One region of the Peribacillus sp. P4_D6 genome, then DNA from elsewhere that is predicted to be linked to it. Evidence: riboswitches for the same ligand, from Rfam matches in the RefSeq annotation. Region 1 holds a riboswitch; the other holds the start of a gene.
What was found. Region 1 has a riboswitch for cyclic di-AMP ahead of AC1DVB_RS11750 (TrkH family potassium uptake protein). Riboswitches for the same ligand answer to the same signal wherever they lie in the genome.
Positions count from the first base shown of each region.

Region 2: linked by a shared signal. The riboswitch ahead of AC1DVB_RS13780 (cation:dicarboxylate symporter family transporter) and the one ahead of AC1DVB_RS11750 (TrkH family potassium uptake protein) in region 1 are both predicted to bind cyclic di-AMP.

Region 1 covers NZ_JBFUIQ010000029.1:31,877-38,224, forward strand. Annotated here, with positions in the region: gene AC1DVB_RS11735 (Na-translocating system protein MpsC family protein) at 1-320, shown strand, start outside; gene AC1DVB_RS11740 (cation:proton antiporter) at 1,252-2,433, shown strand; gene AC1DVB_RS11745 (hypothetical protein) at 3,085-3,270, opposite strand; cyclic di-AMP (ydaO/yuaA leader) riboswitch at 3,572-3,720, shown strand; gene AC1DVB_RS11750 (TrkH family potassium uptake protein) at 4,142-5,434, shown strand; gene AC1DVB_RS11755 (potassium channel family protein) at 5,459-6,115, shown strand.
Region 2 covers NZ_JBFUIQ010000038.1:12,604-33,157, forward strand. Annotated here, with positions in the region: gene AC1DVB_RS13730 (LolA family protein) at 1-386, opposite strand, end outside; gene acpS (holo-ACP synthase) at 629-979, opposite strand; gene AC1DVB_RS13740 (rhomboid family intramembrane serine protease) at 1,088-1,678, shown strand; gene AC1DVB_RS13745 (PH domain-containing protein) at 1,705-3,168, opposite strand; gene AC1DVB_RS13750 (PH domain-containing protein) at 3,161-3,634, opposite strand; gene cshA (degradosome RNA helicase CshA) at 3,847-5,346, opposite strand; gene AC1DVB_RS13760 (PP2C family protein-serine/threonine phosphatase) at 6,703-7,854, shown strand; gene AC1DVB_RS13765 (UDP-N-acetylmuramoyl-tripeptide--D-alanyl-D-alanine ligase) at 7,905-9,287, opposite strand; gene AC1DVB_RS13770 (D-alanine--D-alanine ligase) at 9,440-10,522, opposite strand; gene AC1DVB_RS13775 (hypothetical protein) at 10,949-11,731, opposite strand; gene AC1DVB_RS13780 (cation:dicarboxylate symporter family transporter) at 12,306-13,565, opposite strand; cyclic di-AMP (ydaO/yuaA leader) riboswitch at 13,737-13,884, opposite strand; gene AC1DVB_RS13785 (efflux RND transporter periplasmic adaptor subunit) at 14,084-15,343, opposite strand; gene AC1DVB_RS13790 (hypothetical protein) at 15,358-16,020, opposite strand; gene AC1DVB_RS13795 (YegS/Rv2252/BmrU family lipid kinase) at 16,149-17,042, opposite strand; gene AC1DVB_RS13800 (TetR/AcrR family transcriptional regulator) at 17,174-18,052, opposite strand; gene AC1DVB_RS13805 (efflux RND transporter permease subunit) at 18,242-20,554, shown strand, end outside.

The DNA of each region.
Region 1 (6,348 bases):
TCCAGCGTGATCTGATAGGCAGAGGACCACAGGAAGCAAAAACATATATAATTAATGACATGTTGATTACTCGTTTTAAAGGTGTCCTGACTGTGGAAGAAAAGCATCTTGTCAGTCACAATTCCGGCAAAAAACTTGTAAAAAAAATGCGCTCGCTTCTTCGTGAAATGTACACCAAGGATTACGAAAAAATAGTTGAAGATCAAACTGGATGTAAAGTTCTTTCCTCCCATAGTGATATTAGCACTAAAACAGGTGAAAGAATTGAAGTTTTTATAATGGATAAAGATTTAGAGAGGTACTTAGAAACCATCAAATAATACTGTTTAAGTTACATGAATTATCATTTTTTTGTTAAATTTATATATATTTTAGATTAATAGATTGTATACAAATTTTTCATTACATTGGGTTTTCCTTGTTAAACTAAACACCCCGTTAGCCACACATGCATCGCAAAATCGGTGCTGCACCACAGAGAATAACAATGTGGTTTCAAAGTACATAATATTTAATAGCTGGCGAAGAAGGTCTTTGAACTATGGTGCCTTTCAGCCCATACGTTAGTCTGACTTCGACACCCACGGTGTACCACCGACTGTCGCTCCCTTTATGGGTAGCCTCATGGGAGATTAATCTTTTTGGTCGTCTCGCTAGCCTCTACTTAATATGCTGGGATTGGAGGTTTTTGTTTAACGATTTACCAAACTCAATCAGATTACTCATAAGACTCAGCCTTTTTTTAAAAAGCGTTTTTACTGGGTCTATTTTTGTTGTGATTTTTTCTGGATTTTGAGCTTTTTTAATTTTCATGGGAGTTCATTAAGAAAGTTTTATTTGGAACTTTTGGGTCTATCCCGTAACAATCTTTTCTTGGCCATCCATCCTCCATTCCTGAGGTACTCGCATTTTATTAATACTTGGATGTTTCTTTTGGTAGTGGTAGGTGTGTGCATAATAATATTTGTTATCATTTATAAATTAAAGAATCCTAAAGAAAATGCCCCTGAAAAATAGTTTTTTAAAAAGTACCACCTAATTAAAATGCATTTATTCAGTTCAGGACGTGCACTTTTCCGAACACTTTATTTTTTATGTCCCTTATTAACAATTATCTAAACTTGATTTGTTTAAAACATAATAAAGAGGTAGGTTATACTACAAATCCTGAATAATGTAAATGATAGTAATAAATTGAAGTTATACTGCCGTTCATGAGTATAACATGCATTATTGAAAGGGAGAATAAGGATGATTACATACTGGATCATTTTACTAGCTATCGCGGTAGGGATTGTTTTTATAGCAGAAAAAATGAACCAACCGTATCCTACATTTCTTGTTATTGTTGGATTAATAATAGGGATTCTACCTATTCCCGGTTTGTCTGAGGTCAAGAGTTATGCTGCAACTGATACTGTTTTCCAGACAACAGTTATTGTAATCTTTTTATCAGCTCTATTAGGAGATGCAGCGCTTAAACTTCCAATTGATGAACTAAATCGGAGTAAGAAACCTATCCTATTATTATCATTTGTTGGAACATTTTTGACATTTTTAATCGTTTCTTTTCTAATGTACTTTCTACTAAACCTTTCTCTACAACAAGCACTAATCTTCGGAGCATTGATGGCTGCCACAGATCCTGTTTCAGTCCTTAGTATTTTCAAGGCTCTCGGCCTGAATAAACGGTTATCCATTATTGTCGAAGGAGAAAGTTTAGCGAATGACGGAGTAGCTGTTGTATTATTTAAAATTGCCCTTGTGACCACTTTTTTAAGTATTACAGGCACTTTTGAGGCTTCTATTGAGTTCGTAAAAGTAGTATGTGGAGGTATCCTTATCGGGGGAGTATGCGGATTTATTGCTTCCCGTATTACGTCCAAAATCGACAATTATTTGGTGGAGATCGGACTATCCATGGTTCTCTTTTATGGTGCTTTTGATCTCGGGGAACATTTTCATGTTTCAGGTGTGATCGCAGTGGTTACAGCTGGTTTAATCCTCGGGACATATGGGAAAAATATCGGGATGTCTGACCTGACACATGAAAAAATGGATTCCTTTTGGGAAATTGTTGCCTTCCTCTCGAATGCACTCATTTTCTTATTGGTAGGGTTAGAAGTCAGTAGTATTAATTTTTTAGATAAAGGATGGTTGATTATTGGGAGTATTCTAATCGTACTCTTGGCTCGGTTTGTTGCCGTTTATTTCAGTCTTGCTTTTGATAAAAACATTCCTACTTCCTGGAAGCATGTAATTGCCTGGGGAGGATTAAAAGGGTCTCTTTCTATTGCTCTTATATTAAGTGTTACACCGGAGTTTGAAGGGCGAGAGCTGCTATTAGCGATGACGTTCAGTAATGTTTTATTTTCTCTATTAGTTCAGGGAACGACACTCAAAAAAGTAGTCGCTTTAGTTGGCGTGAAATAAATATCTTTTTGGATAAAAAGATAATATATAATAAACGTTTAACTAAAGTAATTTGGAAGGAAATGGTCATGTTGTTTCGGGGGTCTATCAATTGGATTAACTCCAAAATTATCTTCTATTGAAATCGTTGACATGTCAAGATTTGTATTTGAAACTTTCTCTGCTTTTGGTACAGTTGGATTAAGCACTGGATTTACTGGGAAAATGATCCTGATCCTATTTTGATTACAATTATGATGTTGGTGGTTAGAAAAATATCTTAATTGGCTATATGTTAAGTCAAAAGAGCATATAATTATGCTCTCTTTCTTTGTAACTCTTCCACTAGCCTGCCCGTTGTTAAAAGTATCCAAGGAGCTGAAGATCAGCTCCTTGGATATACATCCACATGGGATCATTCCATTCGGGATCTGTCCTTTTCCCTAAGGGTTAAAAGATAGATCGCTACCGAAAAAATCATAATATTACTTTTAACAAAGTTCAAAAAGATTAGTTTCAAAGTGTAAAACCTTCTTAAGGTATCCTGCCATAAACAAACATTGGTATTCACGTATGATTGTTTAAAGACTGCGGAGAAATTGTTGTACAGTTCGTGGAAATCAAATTCCCATTCTGTGAAAGACCTTTGATTCAGGTGATGATATTTTGTTTTTAGAAAAACAATTTTAAAAATGGATTCTTTTTTTTATCCGTTATCTTTAACTCATTCATTATTATTTTATCCTCATTGTTTGCTATCCATTTCTTTAGCGCATGTTTATCCTCACATTGAGTTAAGTACGTTTGTCCACCCTTACCGACAGCGTTAATAACAAATCTATAAGATTTTTTCTCCATATTTCCCTGCCCTTTTTTATTTGATTTATTAAAACTCATTAATTAAGAATGTAAAGAAATACGGACCTTTTTTATAAGATAGTAATAATTAAAAACGTTCTTAAAAATTACGCTGAAATTTATCGAACCTATCATAAAGTCTTAACTAGTTTTAGTCAATATGATTTTAATAAGTTCACAAAACCTTAACAATAGTATGACTCGCTAAAAAATAAATTTTTAAAAAGCAAATAACTTCAGGTAATTTTTAGTGACATTGGGTTTACAACTAATACCTGAAGGAGTAAGATACTTTTCATAAACAATAAATCGGCCTAATTTCAAGTAATTGAATACGGAGGACCCAGTCATTTGGGGTTAATTCTGCTTTGATTTGCAGAAGGGATGAGAAAAAAGCTCTTTCGCCATCCTACCCGTCAGCTAACTTCGTCGGCTAAAGCGAAGGAGGTCATAAGACCACCTAAATTCAGTGGGCTTTTTTTGTGCTTTTTTGTGACAAAATAGCAACCTGATGTATACGTAGGTCTTTTTATTATGCGTATAAATATAAATCAATTTATGTAACCACGCGTGTTTCTACTACCAAGGAAAGGGGTAATACCGACTTGTTGTATACATAGGAAAAGTGTCTGCTTTTGTTTACAAGAGGTTAAGTAATGTTCTATTGAGTTATCTACAAGGTGAATGTGAATGAAACAAAGGTGAAATACTAACCAAATGTCAAAGAGTCTCTAGTAGTTTGTATTAGGGCATTTAAATGTAAATATGTTTGTTGTATTTCTTCGTACTTATAATAATTTATTTATAGTTAGGATGATGATTAATTTTGAAAAAAGTAAAAGAATTTTTAGATCCTCCAAAAATTCTTGTAATGGGCTTTGCCGCTTTGATACTTATTGGTTCATATTTGTTAACTCTCCCTATCTCCACTGAAGATGGGAATGGTCTTTCTTTTCTAAATGCTTTATTTACCTCTACCTCCGCTACATGTGTGACAGGGCTTGTCGTAGTTGATACGGAAACGACATTTACCAAGTTTGGAGAGTTAGTAATTTTATCACTCATTCAAGTGGGTGGCCTAGGCTTTATGACATTTGCAACATTTTTCTTCTTCTTATTAGGCAAAAGAATCTCATTAAAAAGCAGATTGTTGTTGCAAGAATCCTTAAATAACTTATCTATGGCAGGTGTAGTTAGGTTAGTAAAAAGGATTTTGATTTTCACTGCAGTCATTGAAATCCTAGGTTCCTTTATATTATCTATTCGTTTTTCTTTCGATATGCCAATTGGTAAAGCAATCTATTATGGCGTTTTTCATTCGATATCTAATTTCAATAATGCGGGTTTTGACTTGATGGGAGAGTTTAGGAGTMTGACACCATATGCAGCAGATCCTATCGTAACCCTTACTGTGGCTGCCCTAATAACATTAGGCGGAATTGGCTTTATCGTTATGAATGAACTATACGAATACCATGATACCCATCGCTTATCCGTTCATACAAAAATTGTATTGATAACTAGCTTAATCCTTACAATAGGAGGGGCCATTTTAATATTTATATTTGAATATGGAAATGACAAAACGTTACAGCCTTTATCCTACGCTGGAAAAGTATTGTCTTCATTGTTTCAATCTGTTACTCCGAGAACAGCAGGATCTAATACATTAAACATTCCGGACTTAACACAACCTACTTTGTTGCTTATCATCTTCTTAATGTTTGTTGGTGCTTCTCCTGGGTCGACTGGTGGCGGGATTAAAACCACTACATTAGCCACCCTAATAGGAACTGTTTGGTCTCAGATTAAAGGGAAAGAAGATGTAGTTTTATTTCGTCGCCGCATTGTTATTGAAACAATATTTAAAGCATTAACAGTTACTGTAATTGGGTTATCTTTAATATTAACGATTACCATGTTATTGACCATCACAGAAAGTGGAAGAGATTTCTTAATGATATTATTTGAAGCTACTTCGGCATTTGCTACCGTTGGCCTTTCAATGGGTTTAACCCCAGAATTATCTCCTATCGGCCGAATACTCATTATTTTCACAATGTTTGCAGGTAGATTGGGGCCTTTGACTATTGCTTTCGCTATTGCCATGAGGCGCAAACCAGATCCATTAAGGAATCCAAAAGGCAAAATCATGATTGGTTAATAATAAATGAAGGGGTGTAAATGAATGTCTAAACGACAATATGCTGTTATCGGTTTAGGAAGATTCGGAACGAGCGTAGCTCTTAGGTTACATACAGCAGGACAAGAGGTCTTGGGAATTGATATAAATGAGGAAAGAGTTGAGGATGCGGAATTGAGCGTTACCCATGCAGTCATAGCGGATACCACTGAAGAAGAGACATTGAAATCTATCGGAATCCGGAATTTCGATTGTGTCATCGTAGCCATCGGAAATGATATGCAATCAAGCATTTTAACTACATTGCTCTTAAAGGAATTAGGGATAAAAAAGGTTATTGCAAAAGCTCTTAATAAAAACCACGGACAAGTGTTAAATAAAGTAGGCGCTGATTGGGTTATCTATCCGGAAAGAGATATGGGTGAACGGGTGGCAAATCAACTCCTATCCCCTAAAATGCTGAATTATATAGAGCTCTCTAAAGAATACAATATAGAGGAAATCATGATCCCTTTGAGCATGACAGAAAAAAGTCTTAGGGAGCTTGATTTACGTGCAAAATATAATATTAGTGTTATTGCCATCGTTAGTAATGGTGAGATTATTATCTCTCCATCTCCTGATTATGTTATCCACGAAGGAGATATGCTACTGATGATTGGAAATAAAGAGGATTTAGCTCTGTTTGCAAATATAGATTAATACTAGTGGGGTCGAAACGTCCGTTTACGAATTTTATCCGAAACAACGGGTCCCTGCTATCCTGATTGTCTAAACACTTACTCAGAAAAGTTTCGGCTTAAGATAAGAAAAGAAAGAAGGATATAGTCTGGTTCGGGGCGATAGCTCCGTAAACCCATCGGCTTGCAACGGCCCGATGCCTTCAGCTGTATAGGATTATCCTTTGCAGTAGAAGCCAGTAAAGCCAGCAAATA
Region 2 (20,554 bases), on a different contig from region 1:
TCCGTAATGTCTTTCACCAACGACTCGAACAAATAGGCCTGACTGCTGTTCTCCGGCCACTCGCTTTGAAATTTAAAACTTTTATTCAAAGCAGGCGTCAAAACGTATACACCATCATCATTTTTCAAAATCATCTGGCTTTGATCTTTCTCTTCATTTTTCAGATTCACGCGGTAAAAAGAAGGGTCCTTATGCCAAATCTCCACATTATACACTTGAGGTTCCGTCCCCATCTTTAATGTCATCTTCGCGTTAGCTTTATATCCTTTCATTTCACCAAGCTTCTCATTCAATTCACTCACTACGTCACTCTGCGATTTTTGGCCGCAAGCAGAAAGAGCAAGCAAGAGCATGATCCCTGCAAAAAGCATTACCATCTTCTTCATCTTTTCAACCCCTTTTTGTCATTTGAACGTAAAAGGGAGAGGAAAAGGCAGGATCCGGACATTGGCTCGACTGATGTCTTAAATTCCTCAGTATTTTAGACAGGACCATTTCTCGATCCGGCTAAAAACTTTTCGAGAGCACCTACTCTGCCATGTACCTTTTACCGGGCCTTGTCTCCCTATAGCACTAAATGTATATGAGACAACCTTAAGGTTTATGACCCGATTGGACAAAACTCCACTCACCCTTCAATTACGACTTGAGCAACCGCATAATCCCTGCTATGGCTAATCGAAAGGTGGACCCCTTTAGAAAACGGCTTTGAAATCACCGGCTTTCCTTTATCATCCGAGATGATTTCAATATCCAAAAAGGATAAGTGCTTACCGATCCCTGTACCGTTCGCTTTAGAAAAAGCCTCCTTTGCCGCAAAACGGCCAGCAAAATATTCGACCTTCCTTCTTCCATTTAACTTTTCGAAAATCAAGATTTCACTTTCCGTCAATATACGCTCCTTTAAACGGGGTTGCCGATTAATCAATGTTTCCATTCTATCCAACTCAGTAATGTCCACGCCTATACCTTTAATCACTTTGACACCTCTTCTATTAATTTAATAAGTTGCATATCATTAGGAGGACTCTTTTACCTGAAAATGATAATATTGTATCCAATTAAAAACGATATATAGGAGGAATTTATGTTTACAAGAACAGAAAGCTTCCGCGAATATGCAAATTCTTATCGAGCTGTAACTGTGCTCATACTCATTATGATGCTTGTATTCGTTCTCGTCCTTTTCCCCGCACTTCCCGGCAATGTACTCTTTTATTATGGCACAGGTGTGAATTTATACATCGCTGATGGACAATGGTGGCGTTTGATCACCCCCATCTTTCTACATAGCACGTTTACACATTTACTGTTTAATGGATTCTCACTTGCCATCTTTGGTCCATTCCTGGAGAAGTTACTTGGAGCCTTCAAGTTTTCAATTTTCTTTTTATCGACAGGGATCCTTGCCAATATCGCAACCTTCCTGATTAACCCACTGACATATAATCACGTAGGTGCCAGCGGAGCAATTTTTGGTTTACTCGGATTCTTTCTATATCTTGTACTGTTCAATAAAACCAATTTTACGAACAACGAAAGAAATACAGTATATACATTGACCGGAATTGCCATTATCATGACTTTCATCCAACCGCAGATAAACGTTGTCGGTCATTTGGCTGGAATGGCAACCGGCTTTTTAACCGCTCCATTATTCCTAAGAAAAAAATGGTAGGCCAAACAGCCGACTCTTCCTTTCAATCATTGGGAGTCGACTGCTTTTTCAGGTAAATACCATGATTTAATTATTAGGCAATCCTTTTCTTCCATATCAGCAACCATACCGACCCGGGAGGTAATTCCTGATTTAATCGATGCTGTAATGGTGGCTAATTTTTTTCGATTCTGAAACCAGCTTTTTTTATATGTGATTGATTGAATTCTGCTTCTCTGCATGATCAATGTTTGCTTCGTGAAAAAACGGCTGCTCAATAGTAATAAATTCCCTTCTATGCTCCAACCTGCATCTCTATATTGCATGTATGCCCAAAAAATCGCCAACGGTACAAGCAAGAAGGAAAGATAACCCCAAGGTCTGAAAAACCATACCAAGGCACCGATGATCGGGATAAGGTATAGAAACTTTCGAAACACATACCTGGAAAGTGCACGCTTGGGTATTGGTTTCATCTTCGTATCCGTTTCATAAACCGGTAAAATTTCTTGGATTTTTCCCTTTAAATGCTTCTTTCTGATTAAAGGGAACAGCATGATGGAAAGACTTTCTTTATCTTCCATGCTCCCTCCCGCATATTCAATATAAACCGTCGCCAATCCCAATGGTTTTCGAATTAAATTCTCCATGATCCGGATACCTTGAATTTTATGGATAGGGATTGTCAGCCGTCTTTTCTCGAGAAGCCCCCTGGAAATAACGATCTCCTCATCCGTTTTTATCACGGTAAAGGAAGCGTATTTAATTACCATACTTAATGTGGCCAGCACATAAACCGCCAATAAAGCCACAAGGGCAAACAAGGTCAGAATGAAGGTCCCCATTTCAATAAAATCTTCATAATCCTTAAATATTCTCTGAAAAGGTATCATTTCATCGAACTGTGAAATAAAAGCGACTGCCCCGGATAGGAAGACACCTACCGCTCCCGAAGTGGCAGCCATAGCGAATAACTGCGGCAGCGTCTGCTTAAAAACGGAAGATGATTTTGCAACAATTTCATTATCCGCGACTTCATCTTTATCCCTATCAAATGGGTTATACGCATTTTTTCCCTCACTTATATAAGAATTGATTCGATCCGCATCACTTTTCCTTATGGCTGATAATACGGCATCCGCCTGAGACCCGCCTGCCGTTTCAATATTCAGCTTCACCAGGCTGAATACCCTCTGGATGATGCCCTCTGATATATCTATGCTATGAATCCGATCAAACTTTATATACCGTTTCTTCCTTACGAATACCCCGGACTCAATTCTGAATTCTCCCTCTTCGATCCGATATGTAAAGCGTAACCATTGCAAGAAAGCATTCCCTATAATCAAAAGTATAATAATGGCAATGACCAGCGGTTGTATCCATCCGGGAATTCCTTCATTCTTCCCAGGAATGACGACCACTAATAAAAAAGGGATGACTAACTCCTTAATCGATTTAATGATGTTAAGCAATACAGCTATGGGGTGAAGCCTTTTAGGATCAGACATCTTCTTCCTCCACACTTGCCATTCTCGAAATATAATGCCGCAATTCATCCGCCTCTGCAAGGTCCAAGGCAGGGATAACATGAAGAGTCGCTGCAGTGGAAATTTCAACGGAGGCTAAATCGTATTTTCTTAATAATGGCCCTTGCTTCGTTTCAACATGCTGAACCCTTATCATGGGTATGAGTGTTCTTTTAATGATGAAAATACCACTTTGGATATCAATTTCAGTATTTCTTACTTCGTAACGCCACCTCTTCCATTTAACGGACGGAATCAGAAAGATGGCCAGATAGGATTGGATTGTCGAAATTAGGACCAACGCGCCAATCACCCAATATGTCCAATCAAAAATGATTGTAAGCACGAGTACGGCGATGCTTATAATCCAGGTTATTGAACAGCTTATAAGACCACTGATTTTCCATACGGTTAAGGCCTTATTCGATATACGATTTTCAGGTTCCATGTGCTTCTCCTCTTCCGGACAGGTAATGCTAATTGAATCATCATCATCCATCCTTGCTTTCATCCATTATACTATATTTAAATACTGGAAATTAACCCCTTTTCAAACAAAGGCTGTGGGCATTCCATCCAAAAACCGCGGATACCTTACATGAAGAAGTTGGTGATGCACATAAAAAAATGCCGCTCAAATGAGCGGCATTCCCAATTCAATTAAATCTTATTAGTTTTTTCTCTTTTTTGGCTCGTGCTGCGGTTTCCGTAACCATTCGATTTACGGTTCGTGCTTGGGCGTTTCCCTGATCCGCTGCCGTAATCTTTTCTGCCTGAAGAACTGCGGCCATTGCGCTGTCTGTTGCCAGAAGAACTGCTTCCTCCGCGATTGCGACGCATTGGAGACGGAGATTCTTCCGTTAACTTGATAGGCGTTTGATCCGGTTCTTTTGTCATTGATTTAAGCATGGCTGCAACTAAATCCGCTGCGCTATGTTTTTGTAATAATTCTTCCGCTTGACCAAGGTATAAAGTTAAATCCTCATTCTCGATTGTATTAAGGATTTTTTCCGTTACTGCTTTTTGTTGACCTTCCAACGCTTCAGTTAACGTAGGAGTCTTAAGTTTCTCCATACGTTTTTTCGTTGTATGTTCAACTGCATGCAGTTGGCCTCTTTCTCTTGGTGTTACAAACGTAATGGCTATACCATGTTTACCCGCACGTCCTGTACGTCCAATACGGTGAACGTAGCTTTCCGGATCTTGAGGGATATCAAAGTTGTATACGTGAGTAACGCCGGAAATATCAAGTCCACGTGCAGCAACATCAGTAGCAACGAGTACATCGATGCTGCCGTCTTTAAACTTTTTCAAAACAGAAAGGCGTTTTGCCTGACTAAGGTCACCATGAATGCCCTCAGCCATATAACCGCGGATATTCAATGCAGATGCCAATTCATCGACACGGCGTTTCGTACGTCCGAAGACGATTGCAAGATCCGGTGTTTGAATATCGAAAAGGCGTGCAAGTGTATCGAATTTTTCACTTTCTTTTAACTCCAAGTAATATTGTTCGATACGATCCACTGTCATTTCTTTTGCTTTTACACGTACAAGAACTGGTTCCCGCATGAATCTTTCAGCAATTTTACGGATCGGATCAGGCATTGTAGCTGAGAAAAGCAATGTTTGCCTTTCGTCAGGAACCGTTGAAAGGATCAATTCGATATCCTCAATGAATCCCATGTTAAGCATTTCATCCGCTTCATCAAGAACTACAGTGTGAACTCCGCCTAATTTAATATTTTTACGTTTGATATGGTCTAAAAGACGACCTGGCGTACCAACGATAATATGTGGTTTTTTCTTTAAAGCACGGATTTGGCGGTCGATGTCTTGTCCACCATAAACTGCAAGTACACGAGCGCGTTTTCCGTAACCAAGCTTGAAAAGTTCCTCGGAAACTTGAATGGCAAGCTCACGTGTAGGTGCAATGACAATCCCTTGCACGTTTTCGTTATTAATATCGATGTTTTCCATCAATGGAATACCGAATGCTGCTGTTTTACCTGTTCCCGTTTGCGCTTGACCAATGATATCTTTACCTTCAAGTGCTAGAGGTATCGTTTGGGATTGAATCGGGCTCGCTTCTTCAAATCCCATTTTTTCTATTGATTTCATGGACGTTCTATCTAATCCTAATTCGCTAAACAATGTCAATGTTTTCGTACTCCTTTTTATATCGTAAATTTACACGTGCATTCATGGATCATGCACAGATGTTTTAGTTCAAATCCTCATCATCATGACGGATGTTCTTCTTTATCTCTTATAAAAAGTTTATCATTATCACCTAAAAGTATGTCTGCCTTTTAGTTCAAATGAACTCAATATGATTTTTTAAAAAGGAAATATACCAGTACGGACATTCACTGGCATTTTTAACTTCGCGCACGTGTAGACTTATCATTAACCTACGCTCATCTTTTTAAAAGTACATGTAACCAAAATTAAATTCAATATGGAAAATTAAAAGTAGCATAAACGGGTGTTTCACCGTTTTATTCAGGTGAGGGCTGCTGCACCTATTATTCATCAGACTTAAAAAGACTGTATGAACAAAACTTGACGAGAGCCAAGATTCTTATACAAAACAGGCCCGGTGCGTTGAGGATTTGCAGAAGTGGAAAAGCGCTTAAATGCGGCTTGATTCCCTAATAGCTACTAAAGCCGCCAAGAGATGCAGCTTTTATATATGACCAGACGCGAGGCCTATTTAATCTAAAATAATCTCAAGAATGAACTCATGAAACATGTAAGAACATACAATTTTGTTGCCTCAACCTGATTAATTTTAAATAATCATCAATGATAAGACATTTAAACTCATACTCATATTACCATTTTCAAACTGTTAATGCAATAAAGGATATCGCCCATTCAGAGTTACTAAAAACTTTATACAGTTTCAAAAATGAAAAAATTAGTCATTTCTTCCTGTTAAATATGCAGCCGTGACACTTTTGAGTAAGAATATCGCTTGTTCATTCAATAATGGGCTAAAAAAACACATGGACTGATTATTTCATCAATAGGATCACCGTTTTACTATATCCATTTATGCGTAAGTGGATTCAAACTTAGACAAATTCGAAGAAAGCGAGTTTTTCTACAGTTTTTTATTTAAAAACCGTTCCAGTGGCTTCAGAAATCCAATTAGGAGGATTTCACAAAACCGGAACCTAGTCCTGTTAAAATCATGGTTCGGGATGAGAGCATCCCGGCCTCTTGTCGACTAACTGTATCCAATTAAATTTTTCACAAAACGAACATCCATTTATATATGATATGAGTTTAAATCAAATAGTTTCAACAAACCTTTTTCAGGAAGGATTAAATCTAACGATAACCCCCTTCCACGATTACCCCCGTTGGAGGAAAGGGCTTATCATGAATGAATTTCCAGGTATTTGGGATCATTCATTTTTCGAAAATTTCATCTTTTTGTGTAAAAATTATAGTAAATTAGTCTAAATGCAGTATGATTGACCTATCAACAAATCAACGGGGGGTTATATGAACATATTCACAATAGATGTTCCTTTATGTAAGGATTTTGGTCGAATCTTAAAGAAAATGAACAAGAAAGTCACTTTTTTGGAGGATCCACTCAATCAAAGTCATCTATTCGAAGATTCATCGGACTTAATGAAATCATTATTTATTTTGCCTTTGCACATATCAACAGATTCTTGGCAGCAAACTTCTTTATTTGCATTAGCTGAATCTCACGAAATCCCTATCCTATTCATTTACAAACGCGCTTTAAGAATGGAGCCCCCTCAGGCCTTACCGGAAAAGACCTTTTATGAAACCATGGCAGTCCCTGCCGATTCAGTAGAAGTCCGGATTAAATTAAAGTCACTCAAAAACATCAGCATGCAATTGTTTTCGGCAAAAATGAAGGGGCAAGAGCTTGAAAAGATACACCAAAAATCAGCAAGGAGCCTGCGAATTGCAAAGGGGATTCAACTTTCAAGTTTACCTTTGTCGATCAATAATGAAGATATAGAGGTCAAAGGCCTTTTTCAGCCTTCGAGTGAGCTTTCTGGGGATTTATTTTACTGGGCGGAGGTCGGCGACAGGATATACGGCTTCATCATGATCGATGTATTTGGAAAAGGCATCCACACGGCACTTATAAACATGTCCATAAGGACTTTGATGCCCGACCTTATCAAACGGGTAAAAGACCCCATTTACATAACAGAGGAACTGGGCAAACATATTCGGGACCTATTTCAAGGAGTTAATCGGGAAAACAAAAAACATGCTCGTATTACAGCCTTCATCGCATACGTGAATACAAAGGATCGACTCATCGAATATGTGAACTACGGACTTCCTTCGGCCTTTTTGTATTCCCCATGCACCAATCAAATTCTCAACTTAAACGAAGGGGCCACCCCAAGCGGACTGATCCCCGAATTGCCCATAAAAAAAATAGTCTTTCATTATGAACCAGGAAGCCGCTTCATCATCTATACAGACGGACTGTCTAAAACGCCCACACCTTCCGCCATTGACCGATCTGACAATATCGAGAGGGAATTCATTGAAAATGTCCATCTCGATACAAATGACCTTCTTCAGGAGCTATTGGTCTCAAGGATGAGGCATTCAGTGATTAACGATGACATCTGCATTATAGCCGGGACACTGTTTTAAAGACAATAAAAAAGGCCGTTTCAAAAAAGAAACGGCCTTTTCTTTATTTTTTATTTTTGTAGAGCTTGAACGACTTCCTCCAGCTTCATGCCCCTGGAAGCTTTAACAAGTATGATGTCATTTTCCTGTGTGGACGACTTAAGTTCCTCTATAAGCTCCTGCTTATCTTGAAAAGGGCGAACCTGCTCCGATGAAAAAGACTTGCTCGCTCCCTTGGCAATAAACTCGGCTAAAGGACCATATGTGAAAATCTTATCAATCCGCTCATTGGAAATCAATTCACCAATTTTCGTATGAAAGTCTTTTTCCTGCGGCCCTAACTCCAACATATCTCCCAATACAAGGATCTTATTCTCGAATCCAGATAAGCCCTCAACCAACTCCACTGCCGCCTTGACTGAAGTTGGACTGGCATTATATGCATCATTGATGATTTTCTGCCCTTTTGCGCCTTCAACCAATTCCATCCTCATATTAGTTAACTGAATGGTCGATAGGCCTTTACGGATCGAAGAATCATCCACATTGAATTCTTTAGCAACCAAGATGGCCGCCAACGCATTAAGAACATTATGATGACCTAACACAGGTATCTCATAACCAATCTCCTTATCACCGCTTGCGATTGTAAACGTGGTACTGTCTGCCCCTTGGCTAATGGCCTGTGGATATAAATCATTTTGTTCCGTACGTCCAAAAGATATTACGTTTAAATCAGGAAAATCCTTTTTGATCCGATTGCGAAGCAATGGTTCATCACCATGATATATCAGCGTTCCATCTTTCGCCAAACCTTCGACAATTTCCAACTTCGCATTCGCGATTTCCTCGCGTGATCCTAAATCCAATAAGTGTGATTCACCGATATTGGTAATGATCGCTACATCAGGCTTTGCCATTTTGGATAAGAACTCGATTTCACCGCGGCTGCTCATCCCCATTTCCAAAACAGCCGCTTCCGTATCCTGTGCCATAGAAAGTATCGTTAGCGGCAAACCTAAATGATTATTGAAGTTTCCATTGGTTTTATGAACCTTATAGTCAGTGGCCAGCAGCGCAGCGGTCATATCTTTCGTAGTGGTCTTACCATTGCTCCCTGTTATCCCAATGACTTTTATATTCAACTCCTGGCGGTAAGAACGCGCCAATTGCTGAAGTGCTTTCTCAGTGTTTTCGACAATGATTATCGGTAAATCATCAGGGGGATTCGGAACATCCCTTTGCCAAAAGGAAGCTGCAGCCCCTTGCGCTAAAGCCTGCTTGACATACTCATGGCCGTCAACCTGCTCACCCTTAAGGGGAATGAACAAACATCCTTCCTTAACCGTTCTTGAATCGATGGTAACCCCATTAATTCCTTTGGACTGGAATGGACTGATATCATTCAATCCCTCTGCCATTTCATGTACTTGTTTTAACGTTCTCTTTATCATTTTGTTCCTCCTACATTCATCGAACCGTTAATCGCTCTCCGTTAACCAAACGAAGCAGAAACCAGTTTAAATCGCACCGGTTCCTGCTGATTGGAATCCATCAAATCAAGGCATGATGGATTGTGGAGTTTACTGATACTTTACCTGCATGATCAAACTGTATATTTGATTTGTTGTTTTTCCTGATGACGTTCCAAGGCAAGTTTCACGAGTGTTTCAATTAACGCTGGATAGTCGACACCTGTGTGCTTCCACAATAACGGAAACATGCTGAAAGGAGTAAACCCAGGCATTGTATTCACTTCATTAATATAGATTTGCCCCTCATGCGTCAAGAAGAAATCTGCGCGGACCAATCCAGAGCAATCCAATGACTTAAAGGCAGTAATGGCCATTTCGGATAAAGCTGCATACTCGCTTTCCGTTATCTCCGCCGGAATGACCATCGCTGAATTACCGTCTACATATTTTGCTGAATAATCATAGAAGGCAAAATCTTTCTTAGGGATGATTTCGCCTGCCACTGAACAAGACGGTTCATCATTACCAAGAATACCAAACTCGAGTTCACGAGCAATGACCCCTTCTTCAATGATGATCTTCCGATCGAATTGAAAAGCTTCCGCTACCGCTTTTTCCAGTTCATCAGCATCATTACATTTGCTGATACCGACACTTGAACCTAAATTGGCAGGTTTGACAAAACAAGGGTACCCCAATTCACCCGCTACCTTTTTGATGGCACTTTCAGTATTCTTCTCCCATTCGGAACGAATGAACCAAGTGTATTTCACTTGAGGAAGTCCCGCCTGGGCAAAAATGTTTTTCATGATGACCTTATCCATTCCTGCTGAAGAAGCTAAAACGCCATTCCCTACATAAGGAAGGTTCAACAGTTCCAGCATCCCTTGTACGGTTCCATCTTCTCCATTCGGTCCGTGAAGCAATGGGAAAATTACGTCATACCCTGTTGATTCACTATCTTCATCAGTTGAATGTGCTTGCAGGGCAAGAGGCGAGCTCGATTTTTCCGGTGAAAATGTCAAAGCCTCCACGTTCTCGGCAGGACCTGTTAACTTTGGTCCATTAATCCATGAACCATCTTTTGTTATGTAAATCGGATATATATCAAACTTTGCTAAATCGAGAGCTTTAATGACCGCTAAAGCCGTCTGCATAGAAACCTCATGCTCCGCAGATTTTCCACCATAAAGCAAACCAAGTTTAGTTTTCATGAGTTATTACCCTCCAATATTCTTTTAACCATGTTCATTGTATCACTTTACACTAAAACGGATAAAGCGAAACTTCCATCATTGAGGCTTTTCCAATGATTACTATTCTGCAGAACACAGGATAAAACCGCCACATCCTGTGGCAAACCCTGTGCTAGCACATCCTGTGCGGCGCAATCGGGCATTTACAGGCTGTTGGCTCACCACATTTCTTTTTCATTACATTTATCATCAGGCTTCCTTACAGCCTGTTAATGCGGGGTAAAGCGAAACTTCCATCATTGAGGCTTTTCCAATGATTACTATTTTGCAGAACACAGAATAAAACCGCCACATCCTGTGAACACCTCTACGTTTCCCTCTCTTATCTTTTATGCATGAGACGGTAAGTCTTACACCTAAAAAGTTCAAAGACTTCAAATAAAATCAGGAGGATGGTGTATTTTTAATAACACTTTCCCAAATCTTCTCTTTTCGATTGAAGATAATAAATGCATCGGGCTCCTTACTATCTCTATCCGAAAAGGAATCATGCATTTCATCCATGTTTAAATAATCCCCTACGACCCATGCCGGTATCTCAATTTTCGTTCTAGTATACTTAACATCCCGAAAGGAAAAAACGAGCCCCTCTGCCAGAATATGAGCCAAGGAAACGATGATTTCTGCAGGAATCGCCGTCAGCTCTTTTTTCTTTCTGATTCCAAGCCACGTCCTCTCTACTTTTAACGGCTCCAGCTTTAGCGGAATCAGCCTTCCTAACATCATATAATATGTCGAAAGAGAACGAAAATAAATTTTATTGAACCAGCCATCATCCTGGGCAAGGTACACAAATTGGTTATTCAATTTACGGAAAAACGGGGGATCCAGATGGGTTTTAGCATGTCCTAAATATAAAAGTTCCGCTATTTCCCTTCCATCCAATTCATCCAGCCCTTCCGCTTCTTCAAAATCGATCCAACAGAAATCTCCATATGCCCGGACATTTTCTTTAACGAGCTTCGCAATAGCTTCAGATGAAGCGCTCTCAAGCAGGACATTCAAATTGTATTCCCCACCATCGAATTGATGTTTCAATAATAAGATCGAATCCAAGGTATACGGAAGCGAATTGACGAATTCACGAAAATTGAGTCCATTAAAAAGGACAAAACGTTCGGAAGCCTGCATATACATGTATAAGATATCATTACTTTCATTCTTCATAACCTGACCCCCTCCGAGCTCTCAATCAATAATGTTATTTTATCAAACTTTTGGAGTTTCACGTAAGTTATATAACCCCAATATTAATCATCATCATCATCTGCATCAGGTAAATAACATGAATCAAAATCCATATTAACCAATAAGAAAAAATATAGGATTCGAAGAATGGATCATATATGGTTTTATCACTCATTCACTCATTTCATAGGGCCGCTTCCCTTTTTGCTGATGCTTCCCCAGCGCAAAATAACCGACATTAGCTTTGAAACAAATCAACGTATTTTAAAGCCGGAAGGTAGTTTCATTTCACAACAGATGACCTTCTGGGCCGAGAGGAAATGATTTGGTTTTGAGGTAAACAAGATGAAAGGCTTTATGAATTTGGGGGTATTTTGACATCCGGGAAGACGCGCCAAGATTGTAGTATCCTCCATAAAACAATTCAACTTGAAGTGCTTGAGTATCTCTAAGGAAGCAGAGTTTACAGTCATCGAGAAATAAGAAAGCGCTATTTCATTCAAAAAAATAAATAAAAAAATCCAGAGTGACATTTCACTCTGGATTTTTTATATTAAGAAACTTGCTCTAACTCTTTTTTGGAAGGAGGGTTGAATTGACCTTCCCATTTAGAGATGACGATTGCCGCAAGTGAATTACCGATAACGTTTACCACTGTACGTCCCATATCAAGAATACGGTCGATACCGGCAATAAATGCTAGACCTTCAATAGGAATACCGACAGTTCCCAATGTCGCTAAAAGAACTACGAAAGATACACCCGGTACACCCGCAATTCCCTTGGACGTGATCATTAACACTAGCATCAGCGTAATTTGCTCATACGCGCTTAAATCGATTCCGTACATTTGAGCGATGAAGATAGCTGCTAACGCTTGGTATAATGTAGAACCATCAAGGTTAAAGGAGTATCCAGTCGGAATAACAAATGTAGCAATATGTTTTGGACATCCCGCTTTCTCCATTTTTTCCATGAGTTTCGGAAGAACCGCTTCTGAACTTGCAGTAGAGAAAGCAAGAATCAATTCTTCTTTTAGAAGTTTAATCAGCGTAAAGATATTGAATCCGACAAATTTCGCAATAAGACCAAGAATGACTATTACAAAGAAAATCATTGTTCCGTATACAGAAAGCGCTAACTTTCCTAGCGGAATTAAAGATTCCAAACCGAACTTGGAGATCGTCACACCGATTAGTGCAAATACACCGATAGGAGCGAATTTCATGACCATGTTAGTTAGGTAGAACATTCCTTCAGCTGTACCTTGGAAGAAGCGGAATACTGGTTTACCCTTTTCACCGATGGCTGCAATACTAAGCCCAAACAACACGGAGAAGAAAATGATCGCTAGCATATCGCCTTGTACCATAGCTTGAACTGGATTGGATGGTACAATGTGAACGAGTGTATCCACGAACGATTCATGCTGCTTAGTTTCTGCTGTATCAACATACGTAGAAATATCAGTTTGTTCCAGCTTATCCATATTCACACCAGCACCAGGCTGGATGATATTCGCTGAAATTAAACCAACAGCAATCGCTATCATAGTTACGACAACAAAGTATGATAATGATTTAGCACCTAGTTTACCTACCGCTTTCAAATCACCTACACCAGCAACTGCAACGATAAGGCTTGAAACGATGATCGGCACTACAATCATTTTAATCATTCGTAGGAAAATGTCTCCGAATGGCTGTAAAAAGTTTTGGGCCGTCTCATTACCATAAAAAATGGCACCAACGATAATCCCTAGAATTAAACCAATGAAAATTTGGCTAGCTAAACTTAGTTTGAATTTCTTCATTTACTTTCCTCACCTTCCATAAAGTCTTTGATGCAAAAACATTTTTGTCTCGGTAAGGGAAACAAGATACTAATAAAAGAAAGTAATTTTTCTTTTTTGAAAAACTCTGTCTTTACGCCGAAAAAAAAGACACTTCATGTGTCGATTTCTTATAGGCGTGAATATTCACACATGTTCCCTTGAAGACGCTGACGAGGTTAGCTGTCGGGTTAGGATTGGAAACACAAAAAGCCCTTTCATTTCTGAATTCACCCCTAGCGGATAAAATCCACAAAAATGGGTCCCCCGTTCTTGGAATAAGATTAAGCGAGTTAACTTATAATAAAATATTATACTAAAAATGATAATCTGTAAATATTTATTCGCATCCGTTCTAGAAAAAGGTCTTTAAATATGTCTGAATATTCTGTATTAATAGCTATTCTATCTATAATTACGCTTCCCGATTTTTAATCACTTAAGTTATATTGATATAATTAATAAATAATTTGACATCACCTCTCTTGTGAAAAAAGCGGTTATTTTTCCAGAATGCCAAGTAACAGGTATCTTACTTTTTCCCTAGAGGTGAATTTTTTATAAGTTCCAGCTTTCACTTTTTCAAATTGAATCGGGGTAATAAAATAAGAATGGTTCTTCACTGCCACATTCGGCTTCAGGAGGATGACGTCACCTACAGACGGTCCCTTTATGATTTCCTGCTTCCCTTCAGCCTTAAGACCTTTTGTAATGTAATGTTTATCCACATGGCCTTTATTCGTCAACTTGTAAATATATGGATGCTTTTGGTATTGTACCGCCTCTATCGGTATGGAGGGTACACCGGCTTTCTCATTGGTTATTACAGTAAGGTTCACTTTCGATCCCACCAACAGAGGTTCCGTTTCTTCGCCTTCCGGTTCGATTAAAGCCTGAAATGGAAATCTGTTATCTTTTTTTAATGATGGCTCTTCTGCGGGATAGGAATGGATACGGCCTATCGTCCCTTTCAATGCCTTTTTTGAATCAGAGGAACTTGCTTTTATAGTCATGCCCACTTCAGCCTTTTTCATTTCCTCTCCGGAGAAATACCCTTCAATTGCCATATTTGTAGAAACGATGGATATAATGGGATTATCAAGGTTTTTATTGATATTTTTAACGACACCATCAGCCTCGCTCGTCGTCACAATTGCACTGGACTGCTCCTCAATCGAACTTAATTTAGCGTCAAGCATTTTCACTTTTTCATCCAACCTGTTTTTTTCTAGTTCCTGCTTGTACATTTCTTGCTCAATGTTACTTTTAATAAGGTCTGAAGAGCTTGTCGTTATATCAATATTCAAGTTTTTTTCCACCGATTCATCAATTGCAGCTTCAGGTTCACTGGTCAAGGTCCCCTGATAAGACCTCAACTTCCCTATGTATTCCTCAATCCCTGCCCTTTCCCCCTCAGCTGCCGTTTTCTCCGCTTCCAAACTCGCTTTAAGCGCATCAAGTTCGGTCGCCGTATACTCAAACAACGAGGAGCCAGCCGTAATCGAATCGCCTTCTTTTACAAGGAATTTCTTAAAATCATTTTTCTTGGCATCAAAATAGATATCATACTCTTCTACTGGTTTAATTACCCCATTTGTTTGAATAGTATCCGTAATTGTATCTTTTTTTACCTTAGTCCAGTTTTCAACGAAAACCGTACGTTCCACTTTGCTTTCCTTTTTTTCAATAAGGTATAAGTTAACGGTTATTAACACTATCGACGCAATGGAGACCGCCACTATTTTCCAGTTACCGCTCATTCATTTCACCCGCTTTATACAAATACGCCTACTTGGATGTATCCTAAAAAGGCTTTAACAAACCATGTGGCCAAATAGAAAAGAACAATCATTAAAAGGACCAAATAATTATTACGTTCTGTAAATTCCTTTAAATAAAAATATTGCAGAGCAATAATGAGAAATTGAAAAATGGTAATTTCACTGAAAAAGTGAATGAAATAATCGCTTCTGAGAAAATACTGACTGATGATCCCCAAAGAAAAAGGATTGGCATCGCTGCCTATATCCATTAAAACGAATAAGGGAATCAATAATGTTTTTTCCACTAATTGCAGGCCAAAAAGAATCATTTGAACGATAACTAATTTTATATAGGGGATATCAGTAACGATCCAAAAGAATAGAGCTGCTAAAAATATGTATATAGAAGGGTGGATTATTCCTGTTATTATATTGCCGCTCAAAATCAGCAACTTTGCTGCTTCAAATTCATTGGCGCTCATCTTCGTGATTTCTTTGGAAAATGATTCTGAACCAATCCCAAAATATCCCCCAACGGCGAATACTATAAGACTAAGAAAATATATAAATATTAATTTCAATCCAAACTTTGTGACTGCCTCTGCATTTTGCAGCTGATAACGACTCCGATAAGGCTGTAAAATGCCCTTTAACAATCCGACCTGGTACACCATAATTGGTCCTCCTGCAAAAAATGATATATCATCATACATTTTATCCTATTTTGGAAACAATTGCAGAAATAAGGAATGAATATACAAAAAAAACACATAAGCCTTTCCTTTTAAATAGAATCCCCACACTAATTTGGTATTAATACCGACAAATGATGGGCAAGGACTTTAATGCGTGAAGGAGTTTGCCTATAGTTCTCTCCATCCATATCCACATCAAGCGGCCTCTTGGATTCAATAGTCAAGGTACCTGCTTGTAAATAAGTCACCCCAGAGTCAGAACTCATATTTTGAGTCCATGAACGTTTCATCGCTATTATTTCTAAAAATGCACCAAGGCTTGCATTTTCCAAGATGGCAACGCCAAAGAGCCCATCGTCTGGTCTAATCATGGGAAATGGCAATAAATTAGTGCCGATAAAACAACCATTCAAGACCAAAATCATAACTGCTTCCCCTTCAATGAAATCCCCATCATATTCCACTTTATAGGGAAAGGGAGCACTCTCACCAATCGTCCTTACAGCGCTTAATAAATATCCTATCTTTCCGAACCTGCTTTTTTCCTGCTCATCAATATTATTTGAAGCATCTGAAATAAGCCCAACTCCCCAGAAATTGGAAAAATAATCGTTATTGGACTTACCAATATCAATTGGACGAACCTTACCGTTTACTAATGCTTCCGCAGCTTGACGAACATTTTGAGGAATCTTTAATGTCCTGGAGAAGTCATTGCAAGTCCCTCCAGGTAAAATCCCAAACAACGGCCGCCTCTGAAGGGGTGAAAGGCCATTTACACACTCATGTACCGTTCCATCTCCTCCCAATACGAAAACTACATCCATTTCTTCACCATATTCCAAACAATAACGGCATGCATCGCCTTTTTGCTTTGTTTGTAGAATGAGAAACTCATCAATATGTGGAGCTAATACCGGAAGACACCCTCCTAGATTCCTTTCGAGTTTATCATTCCCTGCATTTTTATTATAAATCAGCATTCCCTTTTTCCATCGCATGATTCTAGCCCCCATATTATTGAAAGAATTGTCTTCTTCCCATCACTTTTTACTTTTTCCTAAATCTCCGTTTTTAAATCTCATTAAAAATTTAAATGAAAAAGAGGCTTTCGCCCCTTTCAGTAAAGCCTTCATATATTCAGCAAATAATCCTTCATCAATAAGATAAGCTTTGAACACAAGGGGCTCCTTTTTTCATTTTTTTCCAAAAATAACAAAAGGCTTTCCAAGATGATTGAGCTTGGCCTAACCTTTGAAAATTCTTCCTGGAGTGCCTTTAAAGCTTCCGTAATTTTACGTGTCTCCATTCCCTCTTCTTTACGTGTTTCCACTTCCAGCATCCTCGCGATAATCGAATGGATTTCTTCTTTTGGGCTCATATCCCGCATCGAGCAACCTGGTAGGGGAAATTGTTTCAATAATGGATCTTCCATGTTCTCCAGACTTGCGACAATGGAATCCATCCGGTTCAATATGAAGCTAGGTAACAATTCTACATCGAAAGCATTTTGTTTCCTGATCAATATTCCGATATAGCCTTTGAAAAGCGAATCTAAAATAATGGTGCAATCGGGCAGAAGATCAGATGAAAGTCCCGGGTATAACTCAATGATTTTACGCTTGAACCAAATCAAGCCCTCTTCATGGATATAATGTAAAAATCCATCTAGTTCCTTGCTGATATGAACCATTTGTTCCTGCATCATCATTTGAATCAAGTTGGTATTTCCCGTCATATGCTCAATGTGAACAGTGATCTGCCTCATGAATTTGTCTTTACTGGACAATGAAGCATCCAGTTCAAGATCAAGTAATGAGTCTGTCAACGCTTCATAATAAAATTTAAAAATGGAGACTAGTAATTCCTCCTTCGATTTAAAATAATTATAAAAGGACCCTTTTGCTATCCCGCATTTTTCAACAATTTCCTGAACCGAAGTTGCATGATAGCCTTTCTCCGCGAAAAGCTCCACAGACTTATCTATGATCATCTTATTTTTTTCTTTCATCAAATTCATCCTATCTCTTAAAATTGTCCAACGGTGACCAACTGGTCACATCCTCCAAATTGTATCCCAAAACCCTTGAAATCACAACGTTAGCACTAACGGATATTATCTATTGCAATCATAATCCATATACTATATATTTGAGTTTGTGACCGACTGGTCACAATTTTATGTATGGAGGGTACAAGCTTGAATTCAATAATTAAATTTTCATTAAAGAATAAATTGGCAATCTGGTTGCTTACCATCATCATCGTTGCAGCTGGTTTATACTCCGGTTTAAACATGAAACAAGAAACCATACCAAGCATCTCCACTCCTTTAATAAGCATCTCCACTGTTTATCCTGGAGCTGCACCTGAAGAAGTAGCAGATAAGCTCACAGACCAGATTGAGCTAAAAGTAACAAATTTGCCAGGAGTCGAATTAGTCAGTTCTTCGTCCATGGCCAATGCCTCTTCCATCCAATTACAATATGATTATGATACGGATATGGATGATGCAGTAAAAGAAGTGAAAGAAGCTTTAGAGAAATTGGAACTGCCAGAGGGAGTAGATGACCCGAGCGTATCTAAATTAGAATTAAACGCTTTTCCTGTCGTCGCACTCAGTGTAACAGATAAGGCTTCTGATTTACCAGCCCTTACAAAAAATGTCGAAGAGGTGTTAGTACCTAAACTTGAAGGAATTGACGGCGTGACTTCCGTATCCATTTCCGGACAGCAAGTAAATGAAGGAAGCCTTGTATTCGACCAGGACAAGATGGCTCAATACGGGCTCGATGAAGAAACCGTAAAGAAGGTTATCCAGGCTGCAAACGTCAGTATGCCGCTTGGCATATATAACTTTGATGATAAAGAGAAAACGATCGTTGTGGATGGAAACATTTCCACACTAAAGGACCTGAAAAATATAAAGATACCTTTAACCGGCGGCCCGAAAACAGGAGCGCCAGCACAAACTGGACAGGAAACCAATCAATTATCTCCTGAAATGGAAACAGGTCCTGCCCAACTGCAAAATGTGAAATTATCAGAAATTGCCGATGTTAAAATTACCGGTAAGGCTGAATCGATTTCAAGAACAAACGGTAGCGAGTCGATTGGAATCCAGGTTACAAGATCACCTGATGCCGATACAGTTGCAATTGTCGACGAAGTAAATGAAGAAGCATCGAATTTCAAAGAAGAGTTTAATGGGGTAAGTGTACACACTACTCTCGATCAAGCTAAACCGATTAAAGATTCCGTTGAAACCATGATCAGCAAGGCACTCTTCGGCTGTCTGTTTGCCGTTATTGTTATCATGCTGTTCCTTAGGAACTTTAAAACGACTCTCATTTCCGTCATTTCGATTCCATTATCCCTGTTAGCAGCCCTTTTGGTGCTCAAACAAATGGATATTTCATTGAATGTCATGACACTTGGGGCCATGACCGTTGCGATTGGCCGAGTCGTCGATGACTCCATTGTCGTCATAGAAAATATTTATAGAAGAATGGCTTTAAAAGGCGAACAATTAAAAGGCGGCAAATTAATACGATCTGCCACTAAGGAAATGTTCATCCCCATCCTTTCATCGACAATCGTTACTGTAGCCGTATACCTGCCTTTAGCAAGCGTTACAGGACCTGTCGGGGAACTATTCACGCCATTCGCCTTAACAATGGTGTTTGCATTAGTCGCTTCATTAATAATCGCCATCACACTTGTTCCGGCAATGGCAGACTCTTTATTTAAAAAGGGACTATCTAAAAAAGAATTAAAATCACATGAAGAAAAACCAAGCAAACTATCAGCATTCTATCGAAAATCACTGGATTGGTCATTAAACCATAAACTAATCACTTTCGGCACAGCCATTGTATTATTAGTTGGCAGTTTATTCCTAATCCCAAGCATCGGTGTAAGCTTCATGCCTGCAGATGAAGAAAAAACGATCATCGTCACTTACACTCCCGCACCTGGAGAGTTAAAAGAGGATATTGAAAAGCAAACAGAAAAAGTGGAAAAATACTTCATGGATAAAGACGATGTGAAGACCGTTCAATACACACTTGGCGAAAGCATGATGGGCGGAGGCATGATGGGCGGCTCGAGTAACTCGGCTCTCTTCTATGTACTCTATGACGAAGACACCGAAAATTTCGGGGACAAAAAAGAAACCGTCATAAAAGAATTAACTGAACTTGATTCACCTGGAACATGGAAACAACAAGATTTCACATCAACATCAAGCAACGAGACCACTCTGTTTGTTTACGGAAATACACAAAAAGATATTGAACCGGTAATTGATGATATTCAAAATATCATGAAGAAAAATAAAGATTTAAAAGATGTTGATACAAGTCTTTTAGATGCTTATGAGCAATACACTTTAGTTGCAGACCAAGAAAAGCTAAGCGACCTTGGACTGACAGCTGCACAAATTGGAATGTCCATCGCCAATACGAATAAGGATGATGCTTTAACTACCATTAAGAAAGATGGAGAAGAAGTC